One region of the Cedecea sp. NFIX57 genome, then DNA from elsewhere that is predicted to be linked to it. Evidence: predicted binding sites of a transcription regulator. Region 1 holds the regulator's gene; each other region holds the start of a gene.

What was found. The regulator Fur, encoded in region 1, represses iron uptake genes when iron is present. The targets are predictions, from matches to a motif close to ATAATAATGAGAACNACTATCAA.
Region 2: the regulator Fur is predicted to act here: its motif matches at 2,367-2,389, upstream of fhuF (siderophore-iron reductase FhuF).
Region 3: the regulator Fur is predicted to act here: its motif matches at 2,275-2,297, upstream of B9Y90_RS02235 (TonB-dependent siderophore receptor).

What each region holds. Positions count from the first base shown of each region.
Region 1 is NZ_FXAS01000010.1:71,824-77,556, reverse strand. It holds gene seqA (replication initiation negative regulator SeqA) at 1-210, opposite strand, end outside; gene ybfF (esterase) at 385-1,152, shown strand; gene ybfE (LexA regulated protein) at 1,294-1,572, shown strand; gene fldA (flavodoxin FldA) at 1,752-2,282, shown strand; gene fur (ferric iron uptake transcriptional regulator) at 2,562-3,008, shown strand; gene chiQ (ChiQ/YbfN family lipoprotein) at 3,102-3,428, opposite strand; gene chiP (chitoporin ChiP) at 3,475-4,881, opposite strand; gene glnS (glutamine--tRNA ligase) at 5,345-5,733, opposite strand, start outside.
Region 2 is NZ_FXAS01000012.1:27,784-33,516, forward strand. It holds gene B9Y90_RS12060 (PTS sugar transporter subunit IIB) at 1-155, shown strand, start outside; gene B9Y90_RS12065 (PTS sugar transporter subunit IIC) at 169-1,515, shown strand; gene fhuF (siderophore-iron reductase FhuF) at 1,558-2,349, opposite strand; gene B9Y90_RS12075 (GGDEF domain-containing protein) at 2,481-3,545, opposite strand; gene B9Y90_RS12080 (DUF1435 domain-containing protein) at 3,811-4,050, shown strand; tRNA gene B9Y90_RS12085 (tRNA-Leu) at 4,089-4,175, opposite strand; tRNA gene B9Y90_RS12090 (tRNA-Leu) at 4,223-4,309, opposite strand; tRNA gene B9Y90_RS12095 (tRNA-Leu) at 4,341-4,427, opposite strand; gene rsmC (16S rRNA (guanine(1207)-N(2))-methyltransferase RsmC) at 4,549-5,580, opposite strand; gene B9Y90_RS12105 (DNA polymerase III subunit psi) at 5,688-5,733, shown strand, end outside.
Region 3 is NZ_FXAS01000002.1:178,813-184,545, forward strand. It holds gene B9Y90_RS02225 (DUF6384 family protein) at 1-190, shown strand, start outside; partial or broken gene treA (alpha,alpha-trehalase TreA) at 396-2,147, shown strand; gene B9Y90_RS02235 (TonB-dependent siderophore receptor) at 2,387-4,564, shown strand; gene B9Y90_RS02240 (GlsB/YeaQ/YmgE family stress response membrane protein) at 4,629-4,880, opposite strand; gene ycgR (flagellar brake protein YcgR) at 5,117-5,733, shown strand, end outside.

The DNA of each region.
Region 1 (5,733 bases):
CACGCGGTTACGAGCGGTATTCGCAGGTTTTTCTTCAACAACGGGAGCCGCAGCGCGCTCAGGCGCGGCTGGCGTAGAAGTGGCTGCTGGTGTTTGCCCGGCGGTAAATTTAAGCATACGCCGTAAAATGTCTGACGCGCTCTCGCCGATGTGTTTAGTCTGGCTGGCAATATAGCGGTAAAGCTCGTCATCAACTTCGATTGTTTTCATCTTAATCCAGTGCGATATCTTTTCTGAATACAAGTCGTTGGGATTATAGGGTCAAATCCCAACAGCGAACAGGAGAGGCAGCTCAAAGTCAGAGTAAACTGAATATTTGCCGCACGCCCGCGGGAATGCCAACATGATACCCTAACCAAACGAACCAAAATAAAGAACTTTGCCATGAAATTAAATGCTCGCCTGCAAACTGCGCAACAATCGAATAGCAATTCCCCTATTGTACTGATCCACGGCCTGTTCGGCAGCCTGGATAACCTCGGCGTTCTGGCTCGGGATCTGGGTAAAGATCACGCGGTGCTGCAGATCGATCTGCGCAATCATGGACTGTCACCGCGCAGCGATGACATGAGCTATGCCGCAATGGCCGGGGACGTTCTGGATACCCTGGACGAATACGGCATCGAAAAAGCCACGTTTATTGGTCATTCCATGGGCGGCAAAGTGGTGATGGCCCTTACCGCAATCGCACCTCAGCGTATTGATAAGCTAGTGATGATCGATATTGCGCCGGTTAACTATCAGGTTCGCCGTCATGACGAAATTTTCGCGGCTATTCGCGCGGTCAGCGAAGCGTGCGTAAAAACTCGCCAGCAGGCGGCGCAAATCATGCGCGACCACGTTACTGAGGAAGGCGTTATTCAGTTTCTGCTGAAATCCTTTGCTGACGGCGAGTGGAAGTTCAACGTGCCCGTGCTTTGGCAGCAATATGAAAATATCGTTGGCTGGCAGCCTGTCCCGGCCTGGCCACATCCAGCGTTGTTTATCCGCGGCGGGAATTCTCCGTATGTTGATGAAAGCCACCGCGAGGCGCTGTTAAGTCAGTTCCCACAGGCCCGCGCTCACGTCATCGCTGGAGCAGGTCATTGGGTTCATGCGGAAAAACCGGACGCCGTTTTGCGGGCGATTCACCGATTTATCGACGCTGAGTAGAAAAACTGATTAAAAACAGACCGACCGGGCAGCAGAAGTCGCTAACGCGTTGGCGGGAATGGCGCGCTGATGTATGATGGCGCGCTTAATTGCACCGGCACCCTGCCCCTGCAGCCAGAATTTCCTGTCAGTATTCTAATCATGGCAAAAGAACAAACGGACCGTACTACATTAGATCTGTTCGCGGACGAGCGTCGCCCCGGGCGGCCGAAAACCAATCCGCTCTCGCGTGATGAGCAATTGCGTATCAATAAGCGCAATCAGCTGAAGCGCGATAAAGTGCGTGGTTTGAAGCGGGTTGAGCTAAAACTGAACAATGATGCGGTCGATGCCCTCAACCAGCTGGCTGACGCCCGCAACATCAGCCGCAGCGAACTGATCGAAGAGATGCTGCTCGAGCAGCTTAAAAATCTCGGGTAACGCCTTCAGCCGCCCTGCGGGTTATCTGAAATCTCAAAAGGGTGAGCTAAACCATGTTGCAGACTGTGCACCCGGGTGTGATAGCTGTTTCCGCTGCCGGAGCTGTTCTGCTATGATTGCCCTATACGTGGGCATTTGACGGCCAGCATACTATTAAGTTTCAAGAGGTTATTTTACTCATGGCAATCGTAGGCATTTTTTTCGGCAGCGACACTGGTAACACCGAAAATATCGCGAAAATGATTCAAAAACAGCTCGGTAAAGACGTTGCTGAGGTGCATGACATTGCTAAAAGCAGCAAAGAAGATCTCGAAGGTTTCGACATTCTGTTGCTCGGCATCCCGACCTGGTACTACGGTGAAGCCCAGTGCGACTGGGATGATTTCTTCCCTACTCTTGAAGAAGTCGATTTCAACGGCAAACTGGTGGCGCTGTTCGGCTGCGGCGACCAGGAAGATTACGCAGAATACTTCTGTGATGCACTGGGCACCATCCGCGACATTATCGAACCGCGCGGCGCGGCGATTGTGGGCCACTGGCCAACCGCCGGTTACCACTTTGAAGCCTCCAAGGGCCTGGCGGATGACGACAACTTTGTCGGCCTGGCCATTGACGAAGACCGTCAGCCAGAACTGACCGCAGAACGCGTTGAGAAGTGGGTTAAGCAAGTTTCTGAAGAACTGAATCTGGCCGATATCATTAACGCCTGATTTCTCTGGCGCAAATACAGCATTTGCGCCATTTTGATAGCTTGTAGCAATGAAAATAATTGCTACAAGTTTGTAACTTTCTCGTACATCCCTGTACAATGTCTTCCTGACAGCTTGGCTGATAATTACTGTAAATGGCGACGCCGCCACGATTTTTCAGCCTTATTTTGCACCATACTTGCGGTTCCCATTTAGAAGTAGCAGTTCTATAATGAGACGCATTACTCTTAACGCTCACTGCAGTTTGAGCGAATCGTTAAGCAACAGGACAATTTCCGCATGACTGACAACAATACCGCATTAAAGAAGGCCGGCTTGAAAGTCACGCTTCCGCGATTAAAAATCCTCGAAGTGCTGCAAGAGCCGGTAAATCATCACGTCAGCGCGGAAGACTTATATAAACGTCTGATCGACATGGGCGAAGAAATTGGCCTGGCGACGGTCTACCGCGTACTGAACCAGTTTGATGATGCCGGGATCGTGACCCGCCACAACTTTGAAGGCGGCAAGTCCGTTTTCGAGCTGACCCAGCAGCATCACCACGATCACCTGATCTGCCTCGACTGCGGAAAAGTCATCGAGTTCAGCGACGATTCTATCGAATCTCGCCAGCGTGAAATTGCCGCGCGCCACGGTATTCGCCTGACTAACCACAGTTTGTATCTGTACGGACACTGTGCCGAAGGCGACTGCCGTGAAGACGACACGGCCCACGATCCGAAATAAGTAATCCGCATTAACAAACGCTGCTTCGGTGGCGTTTAAAAGCAAAAACCGGCAGGTTTCCCTTGCCGGTTTTTTTATTGACTGAAAGGATTATCAGCTGTTATTGGCGCGAATCTCCTGCCAAATCTTATCGCAGCGCACCTTCGCGGCTTCATCATTGCCGCTCTTTCTTGCCTGGATGCATTTCTGATAATCCAACACGTTCACAGTCTCTTTTTCAACAAACGCTTTATGCTGTTTTTCCTGACGCAGTACGTTCAGCACGCTCTGGCAGGCTTCAATTTTATCCGGATTGCCCTCCGCCGTGTTGATACAGGCGCTATAGGCCTGCTTCAGGCGTGAATCTTCCGGAGGTGCCGGAGGCTGAACGCAGGCAGACAGCGTGAAAACAGCCGCAGTGACCAGTAGAATCTTTTTCATGTGCGGTTCCTTATAAAAAACGGGCGCTTACGCGCCCGGTTTCACATCAGAAGATGGTGAACGGAGCAATCACGATGAACTTCACGTCACGCTCATCCTGGAACATGTTGCCGTAACCACCGCCCCAGCTTGGGATGTCGGAGTGGTTGTCGTACTGTGTGAAGTGCAGTTTGAACAGCGTGCCTTTCGCACGGCCTTCCTGCACGGTATACATTGCATCGAGGCTGTAAGAAGACTCTTTGATCTTGTTGGAAGCGAGATCCTGGCGGTTACCGGAAGCATCAAGCGCCCAGGTGGATGGTTTTGCATCCCATGCATAAACGTAAGAAGCACCGACTGCCCAACCCGGCAGATTCCAGTTGCTCAGGTCATACATTGCGCCGAAGAACACGGCTTTTTCACCGTTGGCGTTGAAGTCAGAGCGGTTATCCCACCACACATCCAGACGACCGTTGGAAGAAGCGTAGGTTGGCGTCATACGCTGCAGGAAGTAACCCTGCTGCCCTTCTGCCTTCACCATGGTCCCTTCGAGACGAAGGTCAACCTGGCCAATTTTATAACCAAAGGTCAACGCCTGGAGCCATGCGGTGCCATCGTAGATATCGTTGATAGTGTTGTTCGCGGCTTTATCACGGGTGCCGTAGAACTGGTAGCTGGTGCTCAGCGGGCTACCTGCAACGTCAAATTTGTAGCTGGCTTTAGCGAAGTACTGATCAACAAAGCCCTGCGCCTGGCCAAATGCGGCTTCGAGAATCAGGTCGTTTTTGAAGTCATACTTCGCGCCGATGGAGTGCAGGTAATCAACTTTGGTTTTTTTGTCGTTCTGGTAGAACTTGTCGGTTTCAAGGTGCCACGGCGCCTTGTACTCGTTGGTCCACATATAGGAGAAGCTCAGCGCACCGGCATCACCGTAGTCAAATGCGGCCCCTGCTTCAGCACCCTGATAAGTACCAGGCATGAAGCTCCAGTGTGGTGCTAGCAGCGTTTGGCCGGTTGGCTGAATGTAACCTGCACGTGCCCATACCGGGCCGTATTTGAATTTAGCAGCCGCTTTATAAAGGCTAATGCCGCCTTTATCACCGGAGTAGTCTTCGTCGTAGGTTTTATTTTTAGAGGAGAATGCGATTTCGTTCGGGTGGCCACTGGCGCTGTCTTCGGCCATTTCAATGGCGGTGAAGGCGGCAATATCGAAACCAAACATATCGGCCGCATAGCCGGACTGGAAGTCGAGGTTGGCGTTCCAGGTTGAGTGCGACAGGTTAGTTTTGTACTTACCGTCGGACACATCTTTACGGTCACGCTCACGCTGCCAGTAATAGATGCCGCCGGTCAGCGTGGAGTCATCAACAAAACCCGCAGCACTAACCTGCGGAGCCACTACAAAGCCAGAAAGAGCGGTAACGCTTGCAATAGCAAGAGCAAGCGCACTACGTTTGCCACTAAACGTACGCATAGTTAAATTCCTCTTTGACGTAAAAATCATCGTCTGACGTGAAAAGCGCCATTGACGAAAAAAGTAAAATTGCCTGACGGCTAAAAGCGGTTTTTGCTTAACACACCCGCATTACTGCTGCTCATAGACTATTTTTCGCGACGCGAATTATCAATGACTTTGTATCAGAGATTTCCTGGAGTATGACAGAGAGCACATAATCTATGTGCATTTGTAACAAAATTGCGCAGCAGATGATTAACCCTGATTACGATTTATTTTAAGAATAAAATCTCTTTGAGAGCGCTTTCATTATAAGCATCAGGAGATTACGGGGAAGAGATGACATTGTGTAAGGAGATTCCCCCAAAAATGGAAATGAGAATTAATTCGCACCGCGAATGTGCGTAAAAGGTTAACAAAAGGTAAGCAGAAAGAAAAAACGCCGCATTGCGCGGCGCTTTCATCAGGCTGTTAGTGGCAATTACTCACCGATTTTAGCCCAGGTATCACGCAGGCCAACGGTGCGGTTAAACACCAGTTTTTCTGCGGTCGCATAGCGGCTGTCGAGGCAGAAGTAACCTTCACGCTCGAACTGATATGCCTTACTTTTTTCCGCGTTCTGCAGGCTAGGCTCAACGAAGCCCTGACGAATAACCAGGGAATCCGCGTTAATGGTAGACAGGAAGTCTTCCGCAGCCCCTGGATTCGCGACGCTAAACAAGCGATCGTACAGGCGAATCTCCACCGGCAGCGCGTGTGCTGCGCTGACCCAGTGAATCACACCCTTAACCTTGCGGCCGTCAGCCGGATCCTTGCTCAGGGTTTCCGGATCATAGGTGCAATACAGTTCGGTGATATTACCTTCAGCGT
Region 2 (5,733 bases), on a different contig from region 1:
GCTGTTTACTCGGTCCGCAGATCAAATACCGTCTGGAAGATTTTAAGGCTCAGGCCGCGCCCAAACGGATCCCGGTCACGGTCATTAACTCTATGGATTACGGAATGATGCGCGGCGACAGAATTCTCGCCGATGCACTCGCGTTGATAGCCTGACAGGAGAGCCACTATGTCTTCCAACCATGCTGCATTTAATTTAATTTTTCGGTTTGTTGAAAACTACGTTAGCCCGATAGCGGGTCGCATTTCTTCCCAGCGTCACGTGATGGCCATTCGCGACGGCTTTATTTCTGCGATGCCGTTTATGATTGTCGGCTCGTTCCTGCTGGTTTTTGCTTATCCACCGTTTTCGCCAACAACCACCTGGGGCTTTGCCCGCGCCTGGCTCGACCTGGCGAAGCAGTTTGAGGGGCAAATTCTAACGCCGTTCGATATGACGATGGGCATCATGTCTATCTACATTTGTGCGGCCATAGCCTACAACCTCGGGAAACACTACGTTAAATCGCACGGGCTTGATCCTTTCATGTGCGCGATGCTGTCGCTGATGGCTTTCCTGGTGGTTGCGGCCCCGAAAACCAAAGGTACGCTGCCGGTGGACAGCCTTGGCGGTACAGGGATCTTCACCGCGATTCTGGTGGCGATTTACTGCGTAGAAATGATGCGTTTCCTGAAGGCACACAACATCGGCATCAAGCTGCCTGACCAGGTGCCACCGATGATCAAAAACTCCTTTGATCTGCTGATCCCGGTGCTGGTTGTGGTGCTGACGCTGTATCCGCTGAGTCTGTTTATTCAGTCCCAGTTCGATATGCTGATCCCACAGGCGATTATGGCCGTGTTCAAACCGCTGGTGTCCGCGGCGGATTCCCTGCCGGCGATTCTGCTTGCCGTGTTGATTGCTCACCTGCTGTGGTTTGCGGGTATCCACGGGGCGGCGATTGTCTCCGGGATGCTGCAGATGTTCTGGCTGACCAACCTGGGCCTTAACCAGGGCGCGCTGGCGGCCGGTGCACCTCTGCCGCATATCTTTATGGAGGCATTCTGGACCTTCTTCATCGTGGTCGGCGGTTCCGGGGCGACGATGGGGCTGGTTATCTGCTACCTGCGCAGTAAATCTGCTCACCTGCGTTCCATTGGCCGTCTGAGCATTGTGCCAACCTGCTTTAACATTAACGAGCCGGTGATCTTCGGTACGCCGATTGTGATGAACCCGGTGTTCTTCATTCCGTTCCTGCTGGCACCCATGGTTAACGCCGTGCTGGCCTGGGGCGCGATGAAGCTGGAGCTGATTGGCCGTGTGATTTCCGTTGTGCCGTGGACCGCGCCTGCGCCAATCGGTGCTGCCTGGGCGCTGGGCTGGGACTTCCGTGCCGCTATCCTGGTGATTCTGCTGGCCTGCGTGTCGTCCATCATCTACTTCCCGTTCTTCAAAGTGTACGAGAAGCAGCTGCTGGAGCAGGAGAAAGAAGAAGCTCAGAGAGCGAGCGAGGAAGGGAGCCAACAGCTGGCTTAATGGTTTAGCTCAATGAAGAACGGCGGGGAAACCCGCCGTTTGCTATTTCAGGGTACAGTCGCCGCAGCGTTGAACGTCAGGCAGCTTATAGCGCTGGCAGCAGGTGCGTCTGACCAGAATGCCTTCACGCGAAATGACCGTGCGGTAGAGTGGATTATCCCGGCCACATGAAAGCTGTTTTTCAAAGAAACAGGTCTGTACCAGCGTTGCCAGGCTCTGTTCATCCAGCAGCGGTTTTAGCTCGCCGAAGAACCAGTTTACCAGGTAGCCGGTGTTGCTCCAGATAAGCCGGGCATTGATCTCTTCGCTGGCTTCCAGCGCCGCCACTACCGGCATCAACCCTTCGACGATGAATTTTTCCAGCCGCAGGTGGAGCGGCAGCTCGCTTACCTGACAATCCTCAGACACATCAATCCAGAAGCATTTTGCCCGCCCCGTTTCGTGGAACTCCACCCGCACATGCTGAGGCGAAATGTTCAGCGCTTTAGGCTGAGTCAGCAGCGCCATCATCATCGGCGGCACCAGCAGGCCGATGTACCATTGCGCCCATAAAGACTTCAGCGGTTTGTGCTCGCGGGTAAGCTGAGGCTGGTGACGATAGATATGGTCGCCGTAGGCCGCCATCAGAGAGGTTAGCGTGGCGGGACGCTGCCACTCGCTTAGCGACATTGCTGCGGCGGGAGCCTGTTCGTTTAATTTGAGGATGTCGTTGAAGTAGGGGCGGTGCGCGGCAAAATACTCCCGCAGCGAATCTGCCAGTGGGCTTTCCGTTGGGGGCCAGGGAAGCACAAAGCAGCCGCTGTCGTCGCTGAGCTGGAGGGATTGAAGCGCCATACCTTTGTCAGTACTTAATCTAAATGATAATGATTAGCAATACTAACTGCGGGGGAAATCTCTGGCAAGGTGAATTCACCGCCATCGCTGAGAGATGGCGGTTTTTGCGATCCAGGGCGCGTCTCGCCGGGTTAACTCACGGCAAGCATTTCGTTCGTCAGGATGCTGTTTCTTCCGCGGTTTTTGGCCTGGTATAACGCTTTATCGGCAAGGCTCAGGGCATCGTCAATGCTGCCTTCAGTGAAGGGCGCAAGCCCAATACTGACGGTAACGTTGGTCGCGACCTGGTTATTAAACATATGTGGAATGTCCAGATCGAAAACGCGCTGGCGGATCCTTTCCGCCGACTGCATAGCACGTTCAGCATCGATGTTGGTGAGCATAATCATGAACTCTTCCCCGCCGTAGCGCGTGACAAGATCCCTTGAACGCACGGCATCGCGAATCGCCGCTGAGACCCGAATCAACGCCTGGTCGCCCATCGCATGGCCGTAGTGGTCGTTGTAGGACTTGAAGTGGTCGATATCCAGCAGCAAAACGTAGTGGCTGCCGCTGCCAGAGGCCTGAATGTGATCGAGGCGGTTTTGAAAGCCGCGGCGGTTGTACAGGCCGGTTAAAGGATCAAGCATGCTGAGATCGGTCAGCGTCTCTTTTTCTTCGAGCAGTTTATTCATCAGTCGCTGGGTGAAGCGGTCATTACGTTTCTGAATAATATGCTGAATAGCGATCCCGATAGCGGGCAGCGCAATGGAATAGATCACCCGCAGCCATTGATCAACGTTGCCCAGCCAAAGTACGACCAGTGCAACAGGGAGGCTGTGCAGCAGGAAAGCCACAATATTATTAATAAATGCAATCGCGCCAATAAAAAGCACCGACATCAGGCTAATCACCAGAAATGAGGTGTCCAGATCCCCGATAGCCGCATTTTTAATGAAAATATGTATCGCCCATAATAACCCGAGAAATAAAGAAACAAAGTTCAGGTTAATCAATAGCTTTTTTTTCAACATCTGCCAGCCAAGTAGCGCCAGGCTAATCAGCAGAATGGCGACGATGGGCGGCGTTATGCGCATTGTCGAATGGAGCGGAAAGAGCATCGAAAAAACGGCTGCCAGGGCATTGAGCAGCAAAAATAAACGTAAAGAAAGCAGCTGCTTTGCTTTGAGTAAGGCTCGCCAGGTTTGGGCTGTCATAGAACGATTGTGTCTTGGGTAAACGCGTCAGGTGTTGTGTGTGTCGTATCAATGAAAAGCGAGTTATCGACTTTTCTGGCAACTATTGGAATTTTTATAAGGCAAACTAAAGCCGGCGCTCAATCTATCACCTTACTGAAAATCTGTCATTAAATGACACGTCAACCCTGGCTATTTCAGCCATAGGTCGCGCACGTTTTTACGCTGACAGTTGAGAAAATTTATCATATGATATTGGTTATCATTATCATGATGAGGCATAAAGATGCTGCAACGACGACTCGAAGGTGGCTGGAGTATAATGGTGGCGGGGCTTGCCGTGGCGCTGCTTGCCTGCCTGGATCTCAGTTTCAGCCAGTGGCGCGTGCTGGTGGTTATCGGCCTGCTTGCAACGGCATTGATGCTCTATCACAAGACCTTGAGACACTTTGTTTTACTGCCATCATGCGTAGCATTTGCCAGCGGATTGCTGTTGATTGTGATGAATTTGGGTGCAATGAGATAAACAAGCTGGGGAGAAAAAGAGGGTCACTTCATAAGAAGTGGTGCGAAGAGAGGGACTTGAACCCTCACGTCCGTAAGGACACTAACACCTGAAGCTAGCGCGTCTACCAATTCCGCCACCTTCGCACAGTTTCCAGATTTGCATCTGAAGAGTTTTGATATCGCCTTCGCATTGGTGCGAAGAGAGGGACTTGAACCCTCACGTCCGTAAGAACACTAACACCTGAAGCTAGCGCGTCTACCAATTCCGCCACCTTCGCGCAGTGCGAACGATATCTTTCGTGGTTTTGTTGGTGCGAAGAGAGGGACTTGAACCCTCACGTCCGTAAGAACACTAACACCTGAAGCTAGCGCGTCTACCAATTCCGCCACCTTCGCATACCTGTAATACCGAAGTATCACAACCACGGAGGCGCATTCTAGATGTTTTCTGAGCTTCGTCAACACTTAATTTGGTGCCGCTTTCCCGACTGATGCAAAAAGCGGCACCTGAGCGCTTCTAGCGCTTTTTACCCGCTCGGGTCAGCACGGCGCGGTAAACTTTGAAGCGGCCGGTTTGAGCAATAACTTCATGGCTGCCAAACACTTCGTCCAGTACGTCCGGGTAGGCAAGGAAGGCGTTCGCTACGATGCGCAATTCGCCACCCATATTCAGATGGCGCGCCGCGCCGCGAATAAGCTGGTGCGCCGCATCGAGGCTGGTTTGCATCCCGTCGTGGAATGGCGGGTTGGAGATGATCATGTCGAAACGGCCGTTGATTTCCGAGTAGACGTTACTGGCGATCACTTCCCCTTCAATGCCGTTGGCGGCAAGCGTTGCGCGGCTGGCGGCGACCGCCGGTGCGCTAACATCGCTAAGCGTGAGGCGGACTTTTGGCGAGTGGCTGGCGAGAGTAATCGCCAGTACGCCTGCGCCGCAGCCAACATCCAGCACTTTGCCTTTGGTGTGTGGCGTCAGAGTGGAAAGCAGCAGTTTGCTGCCGGTATCCAGACCGTCGCGGCTAAAGACGCCCGGCAGGGTTTTCACGGTCATCCCTTCATGAGGGTATTCGCCCCACCAGCTGTTTTCATCAAACGCGGGTTGTTGCTCAAGGCGGCCGTGGTACAGACCGCAGCGGCGCGCGCTGTCGATTTTCGTCAGCGGGCAAACGTCAGCCAGCATTTGCTCTGCGCTACGCACGCCAGAGCGGTTTTCTCCGACGACAAAAACATCGGTACCAACCGGCATCAGCGACAGAATGTTCATCAACTGGAACTGGGCTTCCGGCTTGTTTTTCGGCCAGTAGTAGATAAGCGTATTGCTGTCGGCAACGTCATCCGCGCCGGCCACCAGGCCATATCGTGCGTTCTCACCCATCTGCGCGCTTAATACCTGCCAGTGGTGGAATTGCTGGGTGTGGGCGCGGCTGGCGGCGGTGTCGAAACGCGCCGGCAGGTCGTCTTGCATGTCACCGGCAAACAACACACGGCTCTCGGTAAAATCATCGCTGTGGCGCAGCAGTACTTCACTCGCCGGGGTAAACGCACTCATCAAATTGCTCCTGGAAAATCAGAGCGTGGATTATAGAGCTTTAATGGCGTGGATTCGATGAATTTGCTATATTTGCCGCCCGAATTACGCTCTCAACAGGTTTCGCTATGACTTCCCCTTCCCGACGTGACTGGCAGTTACAGCAACTGGGTA
Region 3 (5,733 bases), on a different contig from region 1:
TGAAACCGGGCGGGAACGCAAGACAACCACCTTCGGAATTCGAATCTCCCAGGCCGAGTTTGAAAAGCTCAAAAAAGACAAGCAGGAAGATGGGCATATCGATAACTACATCGTCGGTAATAAGCCAGCCAATCAACTTACCGTTCGTTATCAGCGCCCGGTCATGAGCGGGCGGATTCTGAGCTGGTAATGATGAAACCTGAGCCAGCATTTTTTTAGACAGTGAATGTTACACGATACTTCAGCCCCGCTCTGTGGGGCTTTTTTATGGGGTAAATAATCCGGTTTTTCTCTTTTTATCTTCAACGGTGCTCGAAATTCAGAAAATTCAACTAAGGTTTTCAGGGAGTTGATCGCAACGTAGTGCGTTGCGTCCCATCGATGGAGAAGAAATGATGATAAAAACCGTTTTGCGCCGGCCTTATGCGCTTTGCTTTGCGGCCCAGATGGCCGGTGCCGTATTTGGCCTCACGCCGCTTGCTTCATTTGCAGCCTAGGAAACAGAAACCCCACGTCCACACGAGCCTCAATCGCCCGATGAGCTTTTTGGGCCTTTGTTTATTGATGTTCAAACGGCGAAGCTGTTCCCAGACCAGAAAACCTTTGCGGATGCCGTGCCCAAAGGCGACCCGCTGATGATCCTTGCGGACTACCGTATGCAGCGTCGACTCTCCGGGTTCGACTTACGCCATTTTGTTGATGTGAATTTTATCCTGCCGAAGGAAGACAAAAAGCCTGTGCCGCCGGAAGGAGAAAGCCTGCGGGAGCATATCAACGGGCTCTGGCCAGAATTGACTCGTACCGCGAACAGCGACAACAAATGGGACCCGCTTCTCCCGTTGCCAAAACCCTATGTTGTGCCCGGCGGGCGCTTCCACGAGCTTTACTATTGGGACAGTTACTTCACCCTGCTGGGGCTGGCGGAAAGTGGACGCTGGGATGACGTGCAAAATATGGTGGACAACTTTGCGCACGAAATCGATACCTGGGGTTACATCCCCAACGGGAACCGCAGCTACTATCTGGGCCGTTCGCAACCACCGTTCTTCGCTATGATGGTGGAACTGCTGGCGCAGAATAAAGGCGATAGCGTTTACACAACTTATTTCCCGCAGTTGAAGCAGGAGTACAACTGGTGGATGGAAGGCAGCGACGCCCTCAAACCGGGTGAATCCCATGCCCGCGTGGTGAAACTCAAGAATGGTGCCCTGCTCAACCGTTACTGGGATGAGAAAGACACGCCGCGAACCGAGTCTTACCTCGACGACGTCACTACTGCGAAAAATACGCCGTCGCGTGCGGCCACGGATATTTATCGCGATCTGCGGGCCGCCGCCGCTTCCGGCTGGGACTTCAGCTCCCGCTGGATGGATAATCCAGCCCAGCTGGGCACCATCCGTACCACAAGCATTGTTCCTGTGGACCTAAATGCGCTGCTCTATCAGCTTGAAAAAACTCTGGCGCACGCCAGCGAGCTGGCAAAAGATAGCGCCGCAGCACAACGCTATAAGCAGGCAGCGATTGATCGCCAAAAAGCGATTGAGCAAAACCTGTGGAACGCCAAAGAAGGCTGGTACGCGGATTACGATCTGAAAAGCAACGCGGTTCGAAACCAGCTAACCGCCGCCGCCCTGTTCCCGCTCTATGTTCATGCCGCTTCGCAAGACAGAGCGGATAAGATGGCGAAAGCCACCCGCCAGCATCTGCTCAGCGCGGGTGGACTTGCCACCACTAGCGTAAAAACGACTCAGCAATGGGATACTCCAAACGGTTGGGCGCCGCTGCAATGGGTCGCCACCGAAGGTCTGCAAAATTACGGGCATAACGACCTCGCGCTGGAAGTCAGTTTCCGCTTCCTGAGCACGGTGCAGAATCTCTACAACAAAGAGCAAAAGCTGGTTGAAAAATACGATGTGACCACCGGTGGCACGGGCGGTGGCGGCGGTGAATATCCGCTACAGGATGGCTTCGGCTGGACCAACGGCGTCACGCTGAAAATGCTGGATTTGCTTTGCCCGAAAGACAAACCCTGCGACAACGCGCCGGATAAACTGCCTTCAGCCACGCCAGGCCCGGTGACGGAAACGGTCAAAACTGCTGCAGATAAAATGGAGACGTCGCCTGCCTCGAGCAAGCCAGCGCCGTAACCTGCCCGCACTGACCACGGCATTATTGCCGCTTAATCATCTCATTTAAAACAACAAGCCCATGAAATCATCCGTTATTTCATGGGTTTTCATGCATTAAAAAACATCACATACCTTGCACTCACAAAAAATAACGATAACAATTCGCATTCGAAATCGCATTTAAACCGCGTTTTCCCGTCGCATGCCGGCGGAGGATTTCCATCAGGATGATGACCTCAATACTTCCGGACAAAAAAATGATAAAGGTTTTTACCGTCAAGCGCTCCGCTTTACTCTGCGCGCTGGCGCTCATCGCCCCTTTTTCTTCATCGGCTGAAGAAACCCTGGTTGTGACCGCCAAACCTGCTGACACCGCAACCTCTCCTACGCTTGGCTATACCGCCACCACAACCCGTGGTGCGACCAAAACCGACGAGCCGCTGATTACCACCGGGCAAAGCATTTCCGTCGTGACCCGCCAGCAAATGGAAGACCAGGGCGCGCAAACCATTAACAGCGCGCTGAACTATACCCCGGGCGTGTTCACCGGCTTCTCCGGTGGCGCAACCCGCTACGATACCGTCGCGTTACGGGGCTTCCACGGCGGGGATGTGAATAATATCTTCCTTGATGGCCTTCGCCTGATGAGCGACGCGGGCAGCTTTAACGTGGTCCAGGTCGATCCCTGGTTCCTCGAACGGCTGGATGTCATCAAAGGCCCTTCCTCCGCACTTTACGGCCAGACCGTGCCGGGCGGCCTGGTGATGGAAACCTCGAAACGCCCGCAGTTTGTTGAAGAAGGCCACGTGCGGGCAATCTTCGGCAACCACAATACCAACGGTACGGCGTTTGATTACACCAACGCGATTAATGACCAGTGGGCCTTCCGTATCACCGGCCTGACCAAAAATAGCGATACACAGTATGAAAACACGCGTGACGAACGTTACGCTATTTCGCCCTCCCTGCTTTGGCAGCCGGATGATGCAACGTCTTTGGTGCTAAGAGCTTACCTGGAAAAAGATCCGTCCGGCGGCTACCACGGTTCCGTTCCGGGCGACGGCAGTCTTTACACCACCACGGGACGCAAGCTGGATACCGGGTTCTCAGACGTACAGCCGGGGGATGACGCTTTTAAGCGCCACCAGCAGATCTACAGCTACGAGTTTGCACACGCCTTCGACGATGTCTGGTCTTTCCGCTCAAACGCCAGCTATACCCACTCAAACGTAGCGCTTCGGCAGGCTTACCAAATTGGCTGGGCAGATACCGCGCATAACGAACTGTCGCGCTACTACAGCCGTGAAAACTCCTCGCTGGATGCCTGGGCCATCGACAACCAGTTGGAAGCCGACTTCGCGACCGGCGACCTGCAGCATAAAGTGGTGCTCGGCGGGGAATACCACCGGTTCACCAACGATTTGACGGACGGAACGGGCTACACCACCAACCTGAACCCATGGACCGGCGTTTCTGGCGGCGTTGGCGGTTACTACTATTACGATCCACGTGACCCAAGCTACGCGACAATTAATCAGGGGCTTTTGGTTAAATCAGGCCGACGCCAGTATGAGCAAACCGGGGCTTATCTGCAGGATGAGATGAAGTGGGACCGCTGGCATATGACGCTGTCTGGCCGCTACGATCATCTGGTCACCAAAAGTCATCTGGTGGCGGCGGCGATAGACAGTGACGTGACGGACAACCGCAGCGACAACCACTTTAGCGGCCGCGCATCTCTGCTGTACGCCTTTGATAACGGTATTTCGCCGTATGTGAGCTACAGCCAGGCCGTCACGCCGCAGGTACTTTCCGATGCCGAAGGCAAGCTGCTGAAACCGACAACCGCAGAACAGTACGAGGCCGGGATTAAATACCAGCCAATTGGCACCAGCGATCTGTATAGCGCTGCCGTTTACGATTTGACCCAAAAAGATGTGGGCAACCGTAACGTTCAGGGCGGCTATTTTGAACCGGCAGGCAAAGTGCATTCCCAGGGGCTGGAGCTGGAAGCCCGCACTCAGTTGACACCACGCCTGTCGACCATTGCCAGCTACACCCTCAACCGGGTTCGCTATAAAGACGCCATTGACGGTAATGACGGCAACACGCCGTACGTCACGCCAAATCAAATGGCGAGCCTGTGGAGCACGTTTAAAGCCGATTATGGCCTGAGCCTGGGCGCAGGGATTCGCTACATCGGCAAACAATGGGCCGACAACGAAAATACCCTGCGTGTTCCTTCCGTAACGCTGCTGGATGCCATGGTTCGGGCAGATATGGGCGCATGGACACCGTCGCTGAAAGGCGCGTTTGTGCAGCTCAATGCCACCAACCTGACGGGCCGTGACTATGTGGCGGGCTGCTACGGGACAGGCTATTGCTATTGGGGCGCAGAACGTTCCGTGATTGCAACCGTGGGCTACGATTTCTAAACTTGTACAGAAAGCTAAACGTAAAAACGGCCCCGCAGGGCCGTTTTTTGTAATAAATGACTTTCTACCGTCGTACCATCCTGAAAATAGCCAGCACAATAATGGCGCCAATCACCGCCACAAAGAAACTTGGCCAGTTAAAACCGGTTACCGGTCCGCCAAGGTGCAATGCCGTCGCCACCCAGCCGCCGACAACCGCGCCCACGATCCCCAGAATACAGGTGAGGATAATACCGCCGCCGTCTTTGCCAGGCATAATCAACTTAGCGACCACACCCGCGATAAGACCAAAAATAATCCAGGCCAGGATACCCATTTTAGAACGTCCTCTTCTACATTGTGAGCTTTAGCAGGCTCGCCCGAGGCTCTCTGCGCCCCGGCCAGCGACCTGCTGTCAAAAAGAGTATAGTTCGGTTGCAAAAAAACGTGATGAATCTCACCCGGTTATGCCCATTTTCAGGAAAAAATAGTCAAAAATTTGTATTAAGTTTTGTGCGGTTTTGCCGATAAGCTTCGTTACCACAACCTGAAAACACAACAAGGACTTGAGCCTTGAGTCACTATAACGATCAGTTCCTGAAGCAGTCTCCTCTGGCAGTATTAGGTGTGTTACGTGATTTACACAGACAGCAGGTTCCCGTCAGGCTGGAATGGTCTAACGGGCAGTTCATCAGTAAAATTCTCGACGTTTCGGCGGAGCGTTTAGTGCTGGACTTTGGCAGCCAGGCACAGGAGAACCTTTCCGTGCAGAAGGCCAATGATATTGATTTCATCGCTGAAACGCAGGGGGCAAAAGTCGAATTCTCGCTGCCGGGCCTTAAAGCGACGGAATATCAAAATCTCCCGGCGTTTACCACGCCGCTGCCGCCATCGCTGTGGTTCGTTCAGCGTCGGGAATACTTCCGTATAACCGCGCCTACGCAGCCCCAGTACTATTGTCGCACCGAGCTGGCCGATGGGTCTCAGTTTGCCTTCCGGCTCTGTGACCTGTCTCTCGGCGGAATGGGGGCACTGGTTGATGGCACATTGCCGCCAGGCCTTGCGCCCGGCCTGCGTTTTGGCCGCGTAGAGATGGATCTCGTGGAATGGGGCAAGTTTTATTTTGATATGCAGCTGGTGATGGTTTCGGAGCGAAAAGTGGTGGACAGTAAAAATGAGACCATTTCTAC